3 regions of the Clostridium lamae genome follow, and region 3 is predicted to be linked to each of the others. Evidence: a T-box and tRNA genes for the amino acid it is inferred to sense, from the RefSeq annotation. Region 3 holds a T-box; the other regions hold tRNA genes.
The links. The T-box of region 3 lies ahead of thrS (threonine--tRNA ligase). A T-box ahead of a tRNA ligase gene usually reads a tRNA of that ligase, here a tRNA-Thr.
Positions count from the first base shown of each region.

Region 1 (5,447 bases), on a different contig from region 3:
AGAATACGAATTACATTATTATGATGTAGACAAGAATCTAAAGGGGAATATGTCAACAATAATAAATATCTTATCTGATATAGGAACGAAACAATCTGAAGAGCTAGGGTCAGGTATGAATGAGCTAATTAAAAGAAATATGACTTGGGTCTTTTATAATTATCATATAAAGATATTTAGGGAGCCTATGTATGGAGAAAAGCTAAGTGTAAAAACAGAACCTGTGGGATTCAAAAAGTTTTATGCTTTAAGAGATTATGAGATTAAAGATAGTAATGGAAATATTATAGTAAATGCAAAGGCAATATTTTTATTAATTAATTTGGAAAAGCGAAGAATGATGAGAATTCCAGAGGATCAATATAAGGTATATGGTGCTCAAGGTGATATGAAAGAAGAATTTAGTCTTCCAAGGCTTGAATTACTTGATGAATTTAAGTATATGGATACATTTAAAGTCAGATATAGCGAAATAGATTCAAATCAACATGTCAACAATACTAAATATATTGATTGGGCAATTGAAACTCTACCAGAAGAGATAGTAAATAATTATTCCTTACATGAAGTAAAGGTAACATTTGAAAAAGAATGTAAATATGGCGAGACTGTTAATGTATATACTGATGTAAGAGAAGGTGAAGGTGGGTCATTAATAACTATACATAAGATAGAAAATTTAGATAAGAAAGTTATAACTAAGATAATAGGATGCTGGAAGAAAGAAAATTAATATATTAAAGCAAGGAGCTGCCTAGGCAGCTCCTTAATTAAAAATGTAGAATTATTGATTCTACATTGTGCGACAGCACCTTATTTTTATTTATTATTAATGATATTAGATGCAATATTTTTAGCAACCATATGTCCTGAACTCCATGCCCATTGAAGATTAAAGCCACCACAATCTCCATCAACATCTAAAATTTCACCACAGAAGTATAAGTCTTTTACTAACTTAGATTCTAGTGTAGAAGAGTTTACTTCCTTTGTATTGACCCCTCCTATAGTAACTTGAGCTTGATTAAATCCATTAGTGTCAATACACTTAAATTTCCAAGATTTCAATATGTTAATTATGTCTCTTTTATTATTCCATTCCAACTCATAGCAAGGCATATGAAGATTTGATATGTTTGCTGATTTTAGGACTGTCGGAATTAATTTTTTATTTATTACTCCTACAAGGGAATCTATAACTGGTCTATGTGAAAACATAGCAAAATGACCTTCAAGGAAATTTTCTACATCACTGATTTCTTCATTAGGCATCATATCTACTAAAATTTCAACTTTTTTATTATTAATTAAAGCTTTTGAAGCATGACCAGATATTTGAAGGATTGGAGGTCCTGATATACCGTAGTCTGTAAATAGTATTTCTCCAAATTCTTTTCTTATAGCTTCACCATTTATTAATAAGGTAGCATAACCATCAAACTTTACACCAGAGATAGATTTTAAATAAGGATTATCCAATTTTAGCTGAACTATTCCTGGAGCAGTTTTAATAACTGTATGACCTAAAGATTTTGCTAAATTATATCCTGATCCATCGGAACCAGTTTTAACAGCAGATTTTCCTCCACAGGCCAAAATTAATTTATCACATGTGAATAACTTTTTTTCTTCATTACTTGTGGATAATTTAAAAGTTTTTCCCTTGTGGATATCTTTTACCTTGCAATCTGTGTATAAAGGTATACCTCTATCTTCTATTGCGAATCTTAATATATCTACTACTGAAGAGGCTTGAAGAGATTTAGGATACATTTTTCCGTTGGATAGTTCTATAATAGGAAGTCCTAAAGATAAGAAAAAGTTTTCTGTATCTTCAACTCCAAAACCAGATAAAACTTTAGAAAAAAATCCTGAATTCTCACTATGGTACGAAAAGAATGGAAAAGAAATAGTTCTATTAGAAATATTGCAACGTCCATTTCCAGTAGTTAATATTTTTTTGCCAATTCTATCAGTACCTTCTAGTATTGCAACATCTAAACCAAAATCTTTTGCAGTAATTGCAGCTATTAATCCTGATGCTCCTCCACCTATTATAATTAGATCATGATGAATCATAATAAAACTCCTTAAAAATAATATTTGTATTTAAATCTTATAAATAAAATTATAATATATTTATTGAAAATAATTAAGAAATTTAATTTAGATAAAAAGCAATAAATTTCTAGGTTTTAAGCCATTTTATTAGTGTGAATTTAAAATTTAAAAAAAAGTTGTGAAAAAGTGTTGACACTATATTAAAATTTATGTATTATAGTTAATGTGCTCGCCGACAGAAAGGCAAGTACGGGCGACAAACAAAAAGATATGGCTCCTTGGTCAAGCGGTCAAGACACCACCCTTTCACGGTGGTAACAGGGGTTCGATTCCCCTAGGAGTCACCATTATGGAAGCATAGCTCAGCTGGGAGAGCATCTGCCTTACAAGCAGAGGGTCACAGGTTCGATCCCTGTTGTTTCCACCATTTATATGGCTCAGTAGCTCAGTTGGTTAGAGTGCCGGCCTGTCACGCCGGAGGTCGAGGGTTCGAGCCCCTTCTGAGTCGCCACTTAAACTTAAGATAAATACGCTGGCATGGCTCAACGGTAGAGCAGCTGACTTGTAATCAGCAGGTTGTAGGTTCGATTCCTATTGCCAGCTCCAAAAGCTTTAGATTATTCTAAAGCTTTTTGTTTTTTTATTAGGATTTGTTTTAAACTAAAGTGGATAAATAAATTTATCCACTTTTGATTTGCAATAGTTTAAGATTATTCTGCATTTCTTTTTTTCATATAGATAACCATCCCTAATACTATAATAATAACAACACCTACTCCAATAAATAGAGGTGATATTTTAATAGCAAATATCATGGCCACTTTTCCCATAGAACTATCTCCTTCACAAGAATGTATAGGCATACAACATATTACAATTGTGTACTAATAGACATTTTATTATACATTTATTTGGAATATAATTTTATTGTGGATAGAAATAATATAGCCTGTTGAAAAAATTAATAATTATCCAGACTAAAATAAAGAAGAGCCTTTTATTAAGTATTCATAATATTAAAATTAATTTATGCTTTAGAATTTTTGCATTTAATAAAAAAGCATCACCTCATATTAAGGCGATGCTTTTCATAATTCCTAAAATAGAGAGGAATTATTTCATTCAGTGTAAAAGAGAGAGAATCATTATATTACGGCGACTTGGAGCTTGCGACGGAGTCCGAAATGTAATACTTATCTCTTTGCTATCTTCTTTTTAAATTAAGTTGAATTCTTATATCTTCAGTGTAAAACTTATAAAGTTTGAAGTTCCCTAAAAGTCTTGAAGAAATTCTTTCAGTATAAGTTGTTCTTATATCAGGTAATGATAAGTTTGTTGATATAAGCATTTTCTTTTTTTTAAGAAGTTTTTTATTTAATAAATTAAAAAATTCAGTTGTTGTAAAATCTGTTATTTGTTCAGCACCTAAATCATCTATTATTAATAAATCACAGTTTATTAATATATTCTCTAAATCAGAATTATTTTCGAATTTGATTTCTTTTAAATTACTCATAAGTTCATCTACGGTTCTATAGATTACTAAGAAACCATCATCAAGAAGTTCCTTTGCAATACAGCAACTTAAAAATGTCTTTCCTGTTCCTGAGTCACCATAAAAAAGTAGATTATCAGTTGAAGCGCTAAATTTAGGTATATAATCTTCTCTAACAAATCTAAGTATGTTTTCAATATTTTTTCTAGGAGAGAATCTATCAGCTTCATTTAATTTATGACTAGAAAATAAGGATAGATTAAAGTTATTAAAATTATTAACTAATAGAGTATCCCTTAAATCTGAGTTCTTATAATAAAGGTGAACTAATTTTTTCCTATAACAAGGGCACCTATGTACACCTATATAGCCTTCATCTTTACACTTTTGGCATCTATAATGTAAGTTTAAATAATCAGCATCATAACCATTCTCTACTAATGATTCAGTCTTTTTAACCCTTAAGTCAGTTATCTCATCCTTATATTTTTGAAGTGTTTTTTCATCAATCCCTTTTAGTATAGATAATGAGATACCTACGGATTTTTTTTGAATCAAGCTGTCTAATTCCAATATTTCTGGGTGATGCTCTTCTATTTCTTTACGTCTTTTTATTAAATTATTTTCTTCTTCGGCTCTAATATTTTCATATATTAAGGCTAATTCTTTTTCATACTTTTTAATCATCAGTATCCCATCCTAACAATTTCTTTTCTAAATCATCATAATCATAATCTCTACCTTTAAAGTTATCAAACCTTAATTTTGGTTTATTAGTATTCTTAGGATTATTATAAACTTTTTTAGAAGAATTTTTATAACTAGCGTCTTTTTTCTCTATATCTTGTAATGTTCTTAAATTATCTTTATTCCAGCTTGATAAAATACCATCAATATATTTGAAGTCTGCTCTATTTAATCTTTGGAAACAAATATCACAAGCTTTCTTTATTATATCGAGAGAATAATTATAGGTTGTGGTCCACTTTTCGAGCATATCTTCTTGTGGCTTCATAATATCTGAATTTCGAATGCCTAAGAATTTAAGAATTTCTCTATAAGTTCCCCATTTATCTTCAGTTTTTCTTATGTAGTTTTGAGCGTCATCTATAGTTTTGATATTCATTTCATTCCAAGCTATTGCAACTTTTTCTATATATCTAAAATTAGTTTTACCTTTAGATGCACAATATTCAATTAATATTAGTATTAATTCATAAGAAAAATTAAAATCTTTTTTCCAACTAATATAAGTTTCGACCTCACTAGGGGATAGGGTTCTACCTAATAATTTACCTATATCCTTTAACATAGAGCTATTTGATGTATTAGTTAATTCCTCAACTAAGTTAAATTTTTCAACATTAGTAGTGGATTCATTAGATATATCTACAAATTCTATATGAAAATTCCCCATATTATCTATTGGTATTAATTTTATGATGCCTTCATCATTCCAATAGTTAAGAGCATTTACTATATCTGATTCTAAAAGATTTAAGGATGTAGCTAAAACCGTGGCATTAACTCCGGGTTCACCAGTAAAATTGTATTTAAGCATTAAAAGATAGACCTTAACAAATTCACCTCTAGCCTTTGCCATATATCTTTCAATAAATATATTGCTAACAGGAGTAAATTTTAAAGGCTTTGACTTAAACATAAAAGTGCTCATATTTTCCTTTACCTTTCTAAAAGTATAGTTACATAAGTTCATTATATCAAAGTGAAGAAATAGCCTCAACAAAAGTAAATAATATAAATAGGAATATTATTTGAATAAATGGAAAAAATATTATATGTGTTGAATAAATAGAAAGGAGAATTTATGGATATAAAAGGTAGATCGGTAAGGCTAAATTTGGTATTCACTAAAGTTGCCTTACTAATA
Region 1 covers NZ_JASCQJ010000012.1:50,462-55,908, reverse strand. Annotated here, with positions in the region: gene QK892_RS08115 (acyl-[acyl-carrier-protein] thioesterase) at 1-733, shown strand, start outside; gene QK892_RS08110 (BaiN/RdsA family NAD(P)/FAD-dependent oxidoreductase) at 820-2,079, opposite strand; tRNA gene QK892_RS08105 (tRNA-Glu) at 2,334-2,408, shown strand; tRNA gene QK892_RS08100 (tRNA-Val) at 2,413-2,488, shown strand; tRNA gene QK892_RS08095 (tRNA-Asp) at 2,496-2,572, shown strand; tRNA gene QK892_RS08090 (tRNA-Thr) at 2,593-2,667, shown strand; gene QK892_RS08085 (ATP-binding protein) at 3,266-4,243, opposite strand; gene QK892_RS08080 (DnaD domain protein) at 4,236-5,231, opposite strand; gene QK892_RS08075 (M23 family metallopeptidase) at 5,385-5,447, shown strand, end outside.
Region 1: it has a tRNA-Thr gene. The T-box ahead of thrS (threonine--tRNA ligase) is inferred to sense a tRNA for this amino acid. The anticodon was not compared.

Region 2 (5,447 bases), on a different contig from region 3:
GCAGAGGATATGGTCATGGAGTGGGAATGAGTCAATGGGGGGCTAATGTTATGGCTAAAAATGGGTCTGGTTATAATGAAATATTAAAGCACTACTATACTGGAGTTGAACTTAAAAATTTGATTTTTAAGGAATAGTTTATTGAAATGAAAACCTTAAGGAGCTTGATTAATCAAGTTCCTTTTTTTTTATTTAATAAAAGAATTATAACTAAGTAAAAAAATATGGCATTTGTAGATAATTGTAGAAATTTGATGCAAATAAATCTAATTGAATTTGTATTAATTTACTACAGAAGGCAAGAATACAAAAGGAGGTGTTGATATGAATAATAACAAAAAAGATAAGGTAAAAGACTTTTTCAGAAAGGAGGGCTTTTATTTAGTATTATTCCTTTGTTTATGCGTAATTGCTACTGTTGCAGTCGTAACTACTAGAAGAAATAGGACTTTAGAGGAAAGTAAAGCAAACAATGAATTTACTTTAAATATTGATGATAAAGAAACTTCTGAAATTCAAAAACAAAACGCTGAAAGAGTTAATGATGATGGAAGTAATGAGTTAGCTCAAGGCGAAGAAGAAGTTGCATCAGAAGAAGATGTTGATGTTTCAATAGGAACAAATACTGAAGTAATATTTTCTAATCCTATAGATGGGGTAGTCTCAAGAGGATATACATATCCAAAGCCTCAAGCTATGTCAGATGGATCTAGTAGAAATATTAGAGGAATCAATGTAAGTGCTTCTATAGGAACTGAAGTTAAGTCTGCCGCTATTGGAGAAGTAAAGGAAATATCAAGCAAAGTAGAAGAAGGTAATTATGTAGTTATTGCTCATTCAAATGGTTTATATACAAAATATAGTAATTTATCTGACGACATTAGAGTGAATGTTGGTGATAGAGTAACAGAAGAAACTGTTATAGGAACTGTTGGAAATAGTTCTAAGATATTTACTAATAATGAGTTTGGTGAACATTTGAATCTTCAAATTCAAGATTCTGATGGTAAGGATTTAGATCCAACAGCTTATTTCACATTTAATGAAGAATAATTAAAAGTTCATCAGTCATTAACATATGGCTGATGAACTAAATTATAATAATAAAATTTATAAAAGGGAGGTAATATTTTTGAAGGATTATATAGAAGAGAGAGTTTTAGAAGTAGCAAAGTACATTATAGAGTCAAAAGATACCATTAGAAAAACTGCAAAAGTATTTGGTGTAAGCAAAAGCACAATTCATAAAGATATGACAGAAAGATTACCTAAGATTAATCCAGCTATAGCTAAAGAAACCCATTCAATATTAGAGTTAAACAAGGCTGAAAGGCATATCAGAGGTGGAAATGCTACTAAAATTAAGTATAAAACTTCTGGTCAATAAATAGATTGAATAATACTTTTACTAATATTATAAATGAATATAAATATATTGAAGGTTTATCATATTCCATATATAATTAGAAATAGGGCAAATATTGTAAAATTGGTTAAGATATTGTTTTATTAAATTATATAGTTTGAGATTAGGAGTGAACAGGAATGTGGTTTTGGAAAAATAGGGGTAATATAGGGATTGACTTAGGAACGGCTACAGTTTTAGTTTATGCTGAAGGTAAGGGAGTCATACTTAAAGAACCATCAGTAGTAGCTATAAATAGAAATACTAATAAGGTACTTGCTGTTGGGGAAGAAGCAAGAAAAATGATAGGAAGAACTCCTGGTAATATAGTAGCAGTAAGGCCATTAAAAGATGGAGTTATATCAGATTATGACATAACTGAAAAAATGTTAAAAGAATTTATTAGAAAAGCGTATGGAAAAGGAAAGATTACAGCTCCTAAAGTAATAGTATGTGTTCCATCTCAAGCAACTGAAGTGGAAAAAAGAGCAGTTATAGATGCGGCAAAAAATTCTGGAGCCAAAAAGGTCAATTTAATTGAAGAACCATTGGCTGCGGCTATAGGAGCAGGTTTAGACATAACTAAACCTAATGGGTCTATGGTCATAGATATTGGCGGAGGAACTACAGACATAGCTGTAATATCATTAGGCGGAGTTGTTGTAAGAGCATCTATAAAAGTAGCAGGTGATACCTTCGATGATGCTATTATTAAGTATGTTAGAAACAAGTACAAGATAATGATAGGTGAAAAGACAGCTGAAGAGCTAAAAGTAAATATTGGTTCTGCATTTAAGGATTCAAGAAACTTAAGTACAACCATGAAGGGAAGAAATTTAATTACAGGATTACCAGATGAGATTTCTATTACTTCTAATGAAATAAGTGAAGCACTAAAGGAATCTGTATCCTTAATTGTAGATAGCGTTAAATCGGTATTGGAAAAAACACCACCTGAACTTGCTTCTGATATAATTGAAAAGGGAATTTTAATGACTGGTGGAGGTTCTTTATTATTTGGATTGAATAAATTAATAGAACTTGAAACAGGTGTAAGTGTTGAAATTGCAGATAATTCTGTTGAGGCAGTGGCAGAGGGAACAGGTAAGGTTTTAGGATATTTAGATAAATTAGAGAATAATAATTTAAGTGAAGATGAGATTAGCTTAATAGAATAAATGTAAATATACATAATATTTAAGGAGCAAGTTATGCTCCTTTTTATTATTTGTAAAATTTATAAGTTCATGAATATTAAGGTTTGGAGTCCTGAGAACAAGATAATATAAGGGCTTTTGTTATTACTTTGGCCATTTCCATAATTAAGTATAAACGTATACTTCGATTAGTAAAAAAAATAGCACTATCACTGTGATCGACAATACCTATTATTGACACATCTCCAACCTCTGGAAGGTGTTTGCCTACTCCTTTGCCAGGATGAATTGGATAATCACGGATATGAATTTCTCCTATGGAGTTTTCCTCTCCTAGACAAGCATCGACTCCAATAACAAAAGAATTAGGATGGAGTTTATTAATATACTTCAATTTTTCTTCAATATTTAAAGCATGAATAGGTGATTGTAGTGTTCCGAATACTGGCAATGGAAGATTATTCTCTATTAAAAGACTGCCTACAAGTGGACCGAGACAGTCTCCGATACATTTATCAGTACCTACACAAATTATAATAGTATCATCTTTTTTATATTTTTTTATTTTATCAGCAATTTCCATGTAGGAATTATGATCATCATAGTGTATTTTATGCTTCACTAGAATTCACCTCCTGATTATACCAATATATGTTTTGAAACTTTTAATTATAATAAAATGTATAAAAAAACATAAAAAGGATAGTAATTTAATGTAGGAGGTGAAGCTTAATGAAAAAAGCTTTAGTTTATTTGTTCACTATAGTACTAGGTGCAAGTATACCAATATATTTCTTGCTTTTTTGGGAACCATTAAAGAGTGATGAAGTGTTAAGTAGTAATGCTATTAGTAATATTACAGATGAAGAGAGTGATGTAAATGGAAATGAGGAGTTAGTAAATAATTCAGTTGAGTCAGAAGTCTTCTTATTGAGACAAAAGGATACTTCTAATAGTTTACTAAACTACATTGATAGTGATAGAAATGAGAAATTAGATTCACTAATGAAGAAATTATCTACTTTAGATTTGATAAAGATAAATGACTATTTTTCTAATAAAGATGACATTGACAGAATCAGAAGAGGATTTGAATTAGCAAAGAAGAGGATGTCAGTATCTGATTATGAAGTATTTAAAAATATACTAGAAAATTATGTAGATTCAAGTGTTTTTGAATAAAATTAAATCTAATAAATATAAATACAATAAATATAACTTAAAAAGATATTAGAATTAAACGAGAGAAAATAAGAGAAAAATAGAAAGAAATAGGTATAATTTCGTTAAATGAGCTGAAATTACACTTGAAATTAAGAAATAATAAATATATACTAGTCATTGTCAGTTGAGCGAACGAAATTAACTTAACTGAAATTAAATAAATAATTTTATGGGGGAGTTCCCGAGTGGCCAAAGGGGGCAGACTGTAAATCTGTTACGTTTCGTTTCGATGGTTCGAATCCGTCCTCCCCCACCATTTAAAATTATTTAGAATATGCTGGCATGGCTCAACGGTAGAGCAGCTGACTTGTAATCAGCAGGTTGTAGGTTCGATTCCTATTGCCAGCTCCAAAAAAATGGGGGAGTTCCCGAGTGGCCAAAGGGGGCAGACTGTAAATCTGTTACGTTTCGTTTCGATGGTTCGAATCCGTCCTCCCCCACCATTTTTAATTTTTATTATGGAAGCATAGCTCAGCTGGGAGAGCATCTGCCTTACAAGCAGAGGGTCACAGGTTCGATCCCTGTTGTTTCCACCATATATATGCTGGCATGGCTCAACGGTAGAGCAGCTGACTTGTAATCAGCAGGTTGTAGGTTCGATTCCTATTGCCAGCTCCATAAATAAGGGGGAGTTCCCGAGTGGCCAAAGGGGGCAGACTGTAAATCTGTTACGTTTCGTTTCGATGGTTCGAATCCGTCCTCCCCCACCACAAAGGCAAGGATATTTATTATCACTTGTCTTTTATTTTTTTGCTCTTAAAAGTAAAATAAGATTAAAACATATAAATTAGATAAATTTTTTATCTATAATTATTGACTAGTAATAATAAAGGTGTTATAATCTGAAAAGTAAAATTTGATATTAGTTCTTATCAAGAGAGGCGGAGGGAAAAGGGCCCTGTGAAACCCGGCAACCTACTTCATTTATTTGAGTGTGGTGCCAATTCCTGCAATTTAATTTTGCAAGATAAGAAAGGTTATGATTTTTAACATCTCTTCTTATCGAGGAGATTTTTTTATTATATAAATTATTTTAGAATTAATATCAAATATAGAGAAAGGAGATATTAAGATGAAAAGATTATTTACTTCAGAATCAGTTACAGAAGGGCATCCAGATAAAATTTGTGACCAAATATCAGATGCTGTATTAGATAGTATTTTAGCAAAAGATCCTATGGCAAGAGTTGCATGTGAAACTGCTGTTACTACAGGAATGGTTTTAGTTATGGGAGAAATATCAACTAATTGTTATGTTGATATTCCGAAGTTAGTAAGAGAAACTGTTAAGGAAATCGGTTATGATAGAGCTAAATATGGGTTTGACTGTGAAACATGTTCAGTTTTAACTTCTATAGATGAACAATCAAGTGATATCGCTATGGGAGTAGATGAGGCATTAGAGTCAAGAGCTGGAGAAAAGGATAATGTTGAAGCGGTTGGAGCTGGAGACCAAGGTATGATGTTTGGTTTTGCAACTAATGAAACAGAAGAGTTTATGCCATTACCAATAGCTATGGCTCATAGATTATCAAGAAGATTATCAGAAGTTAGAAAAAATGGAACTTTATCATATTTAAGACCTGATGGAAAGACTCAAGTTACTGTTGAGTATGATGATAATAAAGTAGTAAGAATAGATACGATTGTTATATCAACAC
Region 2 covers NZ_JASCQJ010000025.1:28,877-34,323, forward strand. Annotated here, with positions in the region: gene spoIID (stage II sporulation protein D) at 1-137, shown strand, start outside; gene QK892_RS12250 (M23 family metallopeptidase) at 325-1,053, shown strand; gene spoIIID (sporulation transcriptional regulator SpoIIID) at 1,133-1,387, shown strand; gene mreB (rod shape-determining protein MreB) at 1,546-2,583, shown strand; gene yyaC (spore protease YyaC) at 2,660-3,184, opposite strand; gene QK892_RS12270 (hypothetical protein) at 3,295-3,744, shown strand; tRNA gene QK892_RS12275 (tRNA-Tyr) at 3,958-4,042, shown strand; tRNA gene QK892_RS12280 (tRNA-Thr) at 4,063-4,137, shown strand; tRNA gene QK892_RS12285 (tRNA-Tyr) at 4,145-4,229, shown strand; tRNA gene QK892_RS12290 (tRNA-Val) at 4,247-4,322, shown strand; tRNA gene QK892_RS12295 (tRNA-Thr) at 4,330-4,404, shown strand; tRNA gene QK892_RS12300 (tRNA-Tyr) at 4,412-4,496, shown strand; SAM riboswitch class I at 4,653-4,760, shown strand; gene metK (methionine adenosyltransferase) at 4,859-5,447, shown strand, end outside.
Region 2: it has a tRNA-Thr gene. The T-box ahead of thrS (threonine--tRNA ligase) is inferred to sense a tRNA for this amino acid. The anticodon was not compared.

Region 3 (5,447 bases):
CGATGCCATATTCAGCTCCTCTTTTACTCTTAAAGTTCTTAAGTCCTTTATTTAATATAAAATCTATTCCACCATTATACTTAATAATTTCTATTGTTCCTGCAATAAGTAATGATATTATTATAAGCTCACTCATACCACTGATTCCAGTTGATATTGAGTTGAAAAATCCTAAAATACCAAAACTTCCAAACATAAAACCTACTAATCCAGACGATAATATTCCTAGTAATAATACTATTATAACATTCACGCCTAATAAAGCTGTAACTATAACTAATATATATGGAACAATTTTTATGAAGTTATAATTTAATACACCTAAAGTGATTGAATCTGTATTCCTTGTTAAGAACATAAACAACAACGTTGTAATTATTGCCGCTGGTAAAACTATAATAAAATTCATTTTAAATTTATCTTTCATTTCGCAGCCCTGTGTTCTAGTCGCTGCTATTGTAGTGTCTGATATAATAGAGAGATTATCTCCAAACATAGCTCCACTTACAACTGCCCCTACTGCTAAAGCAGTCTCTATACCTGTTTTACTTGCTATTCCAACAGCTATCGGAACTAATGCAACTATTGTCCCCATTGAAGTTCCTATTGATAAGGCTATAAAGCATCCTATTATAAACATCCCAGGTATCAACAAACTACTTGGAAGTAATGAAAGCCCTAAGTTAACAGTCGAATCTACAGCTCCCATATCCTTTGCTACTTGTGCAAATGCTCCTGCTAATATAAATATGATTACCATTAATAAAATATTAGTGTTTCCTGCACCTTTGCAAAAAATTTCTATTTTCTTCTCAAATTTTTCTTTTCTATTCATTATCAATGCTGTTAAAGCCGCAGCTAAAAATGGTATTATAATTGATATAGCATAAAAATCCTTTGCCAATATAGAACTTCCTAAATAAACCACTAAAAATACTGCTAAAGGAATTAAAGCAAAGCCATTACCTTTGTTATTCAATATTTTCCCTCCTTTGTTTATATATAGACAAAAAATAAGAGAGATTAAAAATTAATCCCTCTATGTTGGTGCGTTATCAGGGGATCGAACCCGGGACACCCTGATTAAGAGTCAGGTGCTCTACCAACTGAGCTAATAACGCATATATGGAGCGGGTGATGAGAATCGAACTCACGTAACTTGCTTGGAAGGCAAGGGCTCTACCATTGAGCTACACCCGCATAATTTATTGACAATAACATTATATATTTCAATAATATTACTGTCAATAAAAATTTTCTAATCTTATATAATTTCAGTAAGAGATTTTAATAATATATCTCTGAATTTCTCACCGTTTCGCCTATTCATATGAGCATTTTCACAGATACCCTGCCACTGCATTATGTCTACTCCAGTTCTTTCAATGAAGTCTTCTTCAGTCGTCGTTATATAGCTTGAACTAATAACAAATTCTCCCAAATCTTTTGGTTTTTCAAATACCTTTAAGTATAAAAACTCTTTATTATCTCCATACCAAGTTCTATTAAAATCTCTTGAAAACCTTTGTAATGACTTGATTAATTTATCCTTAGGTAAATTCCAATAACTTTTAATCATATCGAGATGTCTTCTCATGTTTTTTGCTTCTTCTTTTGATATTTTTTTATTTTTTTCACCGTCAGCAATTATTCTCTCCACAGAAACATTCGGAATACTCACAACTAATCTTTCTTTTCCATAAATCCATTTATAAAAAGCTTCTTGTAAGAAAGAATATTGAATATATCCTAATAAAGTTCTTTCATTAGGAAAGTAAGACCATATATTGCTAAGACCATTATTTTTTGAAAATATTAAACTATGAATGTATATGCTCTTATCATCAGGAAGTCTATCCATAAACATATGCCCTCTAATAGTCTGATTTTCATTAATTAGCTCATCCCAATAATCAAAGGAATCATAATTATGCCTCACTAATATCACCTTTCTTTCAGCTCAGAAATAAAATATACTATAAGTATATTATATAGTATATTTTACCTTATTTCAAACGTTTTTTAATTTTATAACAAAGTAACATTAAACACTTTAATTTACAAATATTTATTATTTTTAATAATATGTTTATATTTATAATATTCTTAAATTATAGATTATTTTCAAAAAAAATAATATAATATATTTAAAGATATATAAAGGAGGCATGACATTGTACCACTGCGAAATTTGTGGATCAACAGCGGATATACATCATATAGTTCATAAACACGAAGGTGGTTACGATATTAAGATAAACTACAAATATCTTTGTAACTATCACCACAGAGGCAAAAATGGTCCTCATCACTGTATAGAAACTGATATAAAATATAAGCTTGAAATGCAGAAAAGGCTTTTCAAACTTTTACCAAAAGACTACTATACAGATAAGGAACTTTACTCACTTTTAGGAATTACCACTTCTTCTTTAAAGAAGCTGCTACGAAAAATGCGCCTCTATAAGGAAGGGTACTTAAAAAAGGAAGTAATTAAAACTCTAATGGGTGGTAAACTATACTCCTATACTATACTTAATGAAATAAAATTAGAACATCTTTACCATAATATTAATATTGGCTAAAATTTTATTTTATATTCAATTTTTAAAAGAAATCTCATATTTTGCTAAAAAAGATTTCTTTATGTTGACATTAATATATTTAATAATTATAATAAGTAATAAATATTTAATGCGTTGAAGAGAAGAGTAAACTATTTTTCATTTTCAGAGAGAGATAAGCTTGGTGAAATTATCTTACTTGAGTATAGTTGAAAACCACCTCTGAGTGACTCTAATAAAGTCCGTTTAATATCACGTTACGATATCTTAAGAGGCCTATATTTAAGGCAATTAAGGGTGGAACCGCGGGAAATATCGAATTTGTTACTCTCGTCCCTTCTATTATTGAAGGGATGGGAGTTTTTTTATTTTTAAAAATCATGAAGGGAGAATATAAAAATGATTAAAATCACTTTAAAAGATGGATCAGTAAAAGAATTTGAAGCTGGTGTTTCAGTACTAGATATAGCTAAGTCAATAAGCGAAGGTCTAGCTAGAAACGCTTACTGTGGAATAGTTAACGGAGAGGTTGTAGATTTACGTTATACTGTAAATGAAGATTCAGAACTTGCAATCTGCACATTTGATTCTCAAGAAGGAAAAGATGCCGTAAGACACAGTATATCTCACGTATTAGCATATGCTGTTAAGAGATTATATCCTGAAGCTAAATTAGCTATCGGACCTGCAATTAATGATGGTTTCTACTATGATTTTGATGTTGAGAACTCTTTCTCTGCTGATGATTTAGTTAAACTTGAAGATGAAATGAGAAAAATAATAAAGGAAAATCCTTCAATCGAAAGATTCGAATTACCAAGATCAGAAGCTTTAAAATTAATGGAAGATGCTAATGAACCATATAAGGTTGAATTAATAAACGACTTAGGTGAAGATGAAGTTATTTCATTCTACAAAATGGGAGACTTTGTTGACTTATGTGCTGGCCCTCACGTAATGTCATTAAAATCAATTAAGGCTATTAAACTTCTTAGAAGTGCAGGTGCTTACTGGAAAGGTGACGAAAAAAACAAAATGCTTTCAAGAATATATGGAACAGCATTTTTAAAGAAAGCTGATTTAGATGCATATTTAGAAGCTTTAGAAGAAGCTAAAAAGAGAGATCATAACAAATTAGGAAGAGAACTTAAAATCTTCACTACTGATGAAAAAGTAGGTCAAGGTTTACCTCTATTAATGCCTAAGGGTGCTAAAATAGTTCAACTTCTTCAAAGATGGGTAGAAGATGAAGAAGAAAAGAGAGGCTATGTATTCACAAAGACTCCTTCAATGTCTAAGAATGACTTATTTAAAGTTTCTGGACACTGGGATCACTATAAAGATGGTATGTTTGTTTTAGGAGATGAAGAAAAAGATCCTGAAATAATGGCATTAAGACCAATGACTTGTCCATTCCAATATACTATCTATAATGCAGAACAACATTCTTATAGAGAATTACCAATAAGATATGCTGAAACTTCTACTTTATATAGAAATGAAGCATCTGGTGAAATGCATGGACTAATTCGTGTTAGACAATTTACTTTATCTGATGGACATATAGTTTGTACACCAGACCAAGTAGAAGAAGAATTCAGAGGTTGTGTTGAGTTAATCAATCACATTATGACTACTTTAGGAATTGATGAAGATATTTCATTTAGATTCTCTAAGTGGGATCCAAACAATACTGAAAAATATATAAACAATCCAGAAGCTTGGGAAGAAACTCAAGTATTAATGAAAGGTATCTTAGATCACCTTGGAATTAATTATGTAGAAGCTGAAGGTGAAGCTGCATTCTATGGACCAAAGCTTGATATCCAATTTAAGAACGTTCATGGAAAAGAAGATACAATAATAACTATCCAAATTGACTTTGCTCTTGCAGAAAGATTTGATATGACTTATATAGATAAAGATGGAAATAAGAAACGTCCATATATAATTCATAGATCTTCAATTGGATGTTATGAAAGAACTTTAGCTATGCTTATTGAAAAATATGCTGGTGCATTCCCAACTTGGCTTGCTCCAAAACAAGCAATAGTATTACCTATTTCTGATAAATATAATGACTATGCAGAATCAATAGTTAAAGAATTTAAAAATGCAGGAATAAGAATAGATGGCGATTATAGAGCTGAAAAGATTGGATATAAAATAAGAGAAGCTAGACTTGAAAGAATTCCTTACATTCTAGTTGTTGGTGAAAAGGAAGCTACTAACAATGAAGCCTCAGTAAGAAGCAGAAAGAATGGCGAAGAAGGTGCAATTCCAGTTTCTGAATTAAAGAATAGATTAATATTAGAAATAGCAAACAAAGAAAAATAGACCGTATGAATATAATATCGTCTGCTCCGTCGCAAGATCCAGGTCGCAACGATATTATATTTCACACTTCATAATACTAATTGATGAAACTCAGCCTAGCCTGAGTTTCTTTTTTATATGATCTCGCTAATTACTGTAAAGGTGTTAGTCTATATGTGCTACAGCACGAATTTCAATTAACTGTTCAGGGAATGCCATACCAGAAACACCAATAAGTGTGCCCGCTGGTCTATGATTGCCTACATATTCTTTAAAAATATTAATGCACTTTTCAAAATGTGCTTGTGGCTCTGTAAGAAAAATTTCAATCTCAGCTATATTAGACCTCTTAGCTCCAAATCCAGCAAGTACTCTATCAAGATTCTCTAATGTTTGTCTTGTCTGTACTTCTATGTCACCCTTACCAACAAAATTTCCTTGCATATCATGGGAGAATTGACCAGAAATATATATGGTTCCGTTAACACAATATCCTTGAGAAATACCATGTTCACCATCCCAAGGAACGTTGTGATTATAAGTTTTAATATTTACCATTATTTCACT
Region 3 covers NZ_JASCQJ010000001.1:114,124-119,570, reverse strand. Annotated here, with positions in the region: gene QK892_RS00535 (Na+/H+ antiporter NhaC family protein) at 1-979, opposite strand, end outside; tRNA gene QK892_RS00530 (tRNA-Lys) at 1,046-1,121, opposite strand; tRNA gene QK892_RS00525 (tRNA-Gly) at 1,127-1,200, opposite strand; gene QK892_RS00520 (hypothetical protein) at 1,265-1,939, opposite strand; gene QK892_RS00515 (HNH endonuclease) at 2,169-2,585, shown strand; T-box leader at 2,691-2,905, shown strand; gene thrS (threonine--tRNA ligase) at 2,964-4,901, shown strand; gene QK892_RS00505 (RidA family protein) at 5,046-5,438, opposite strand.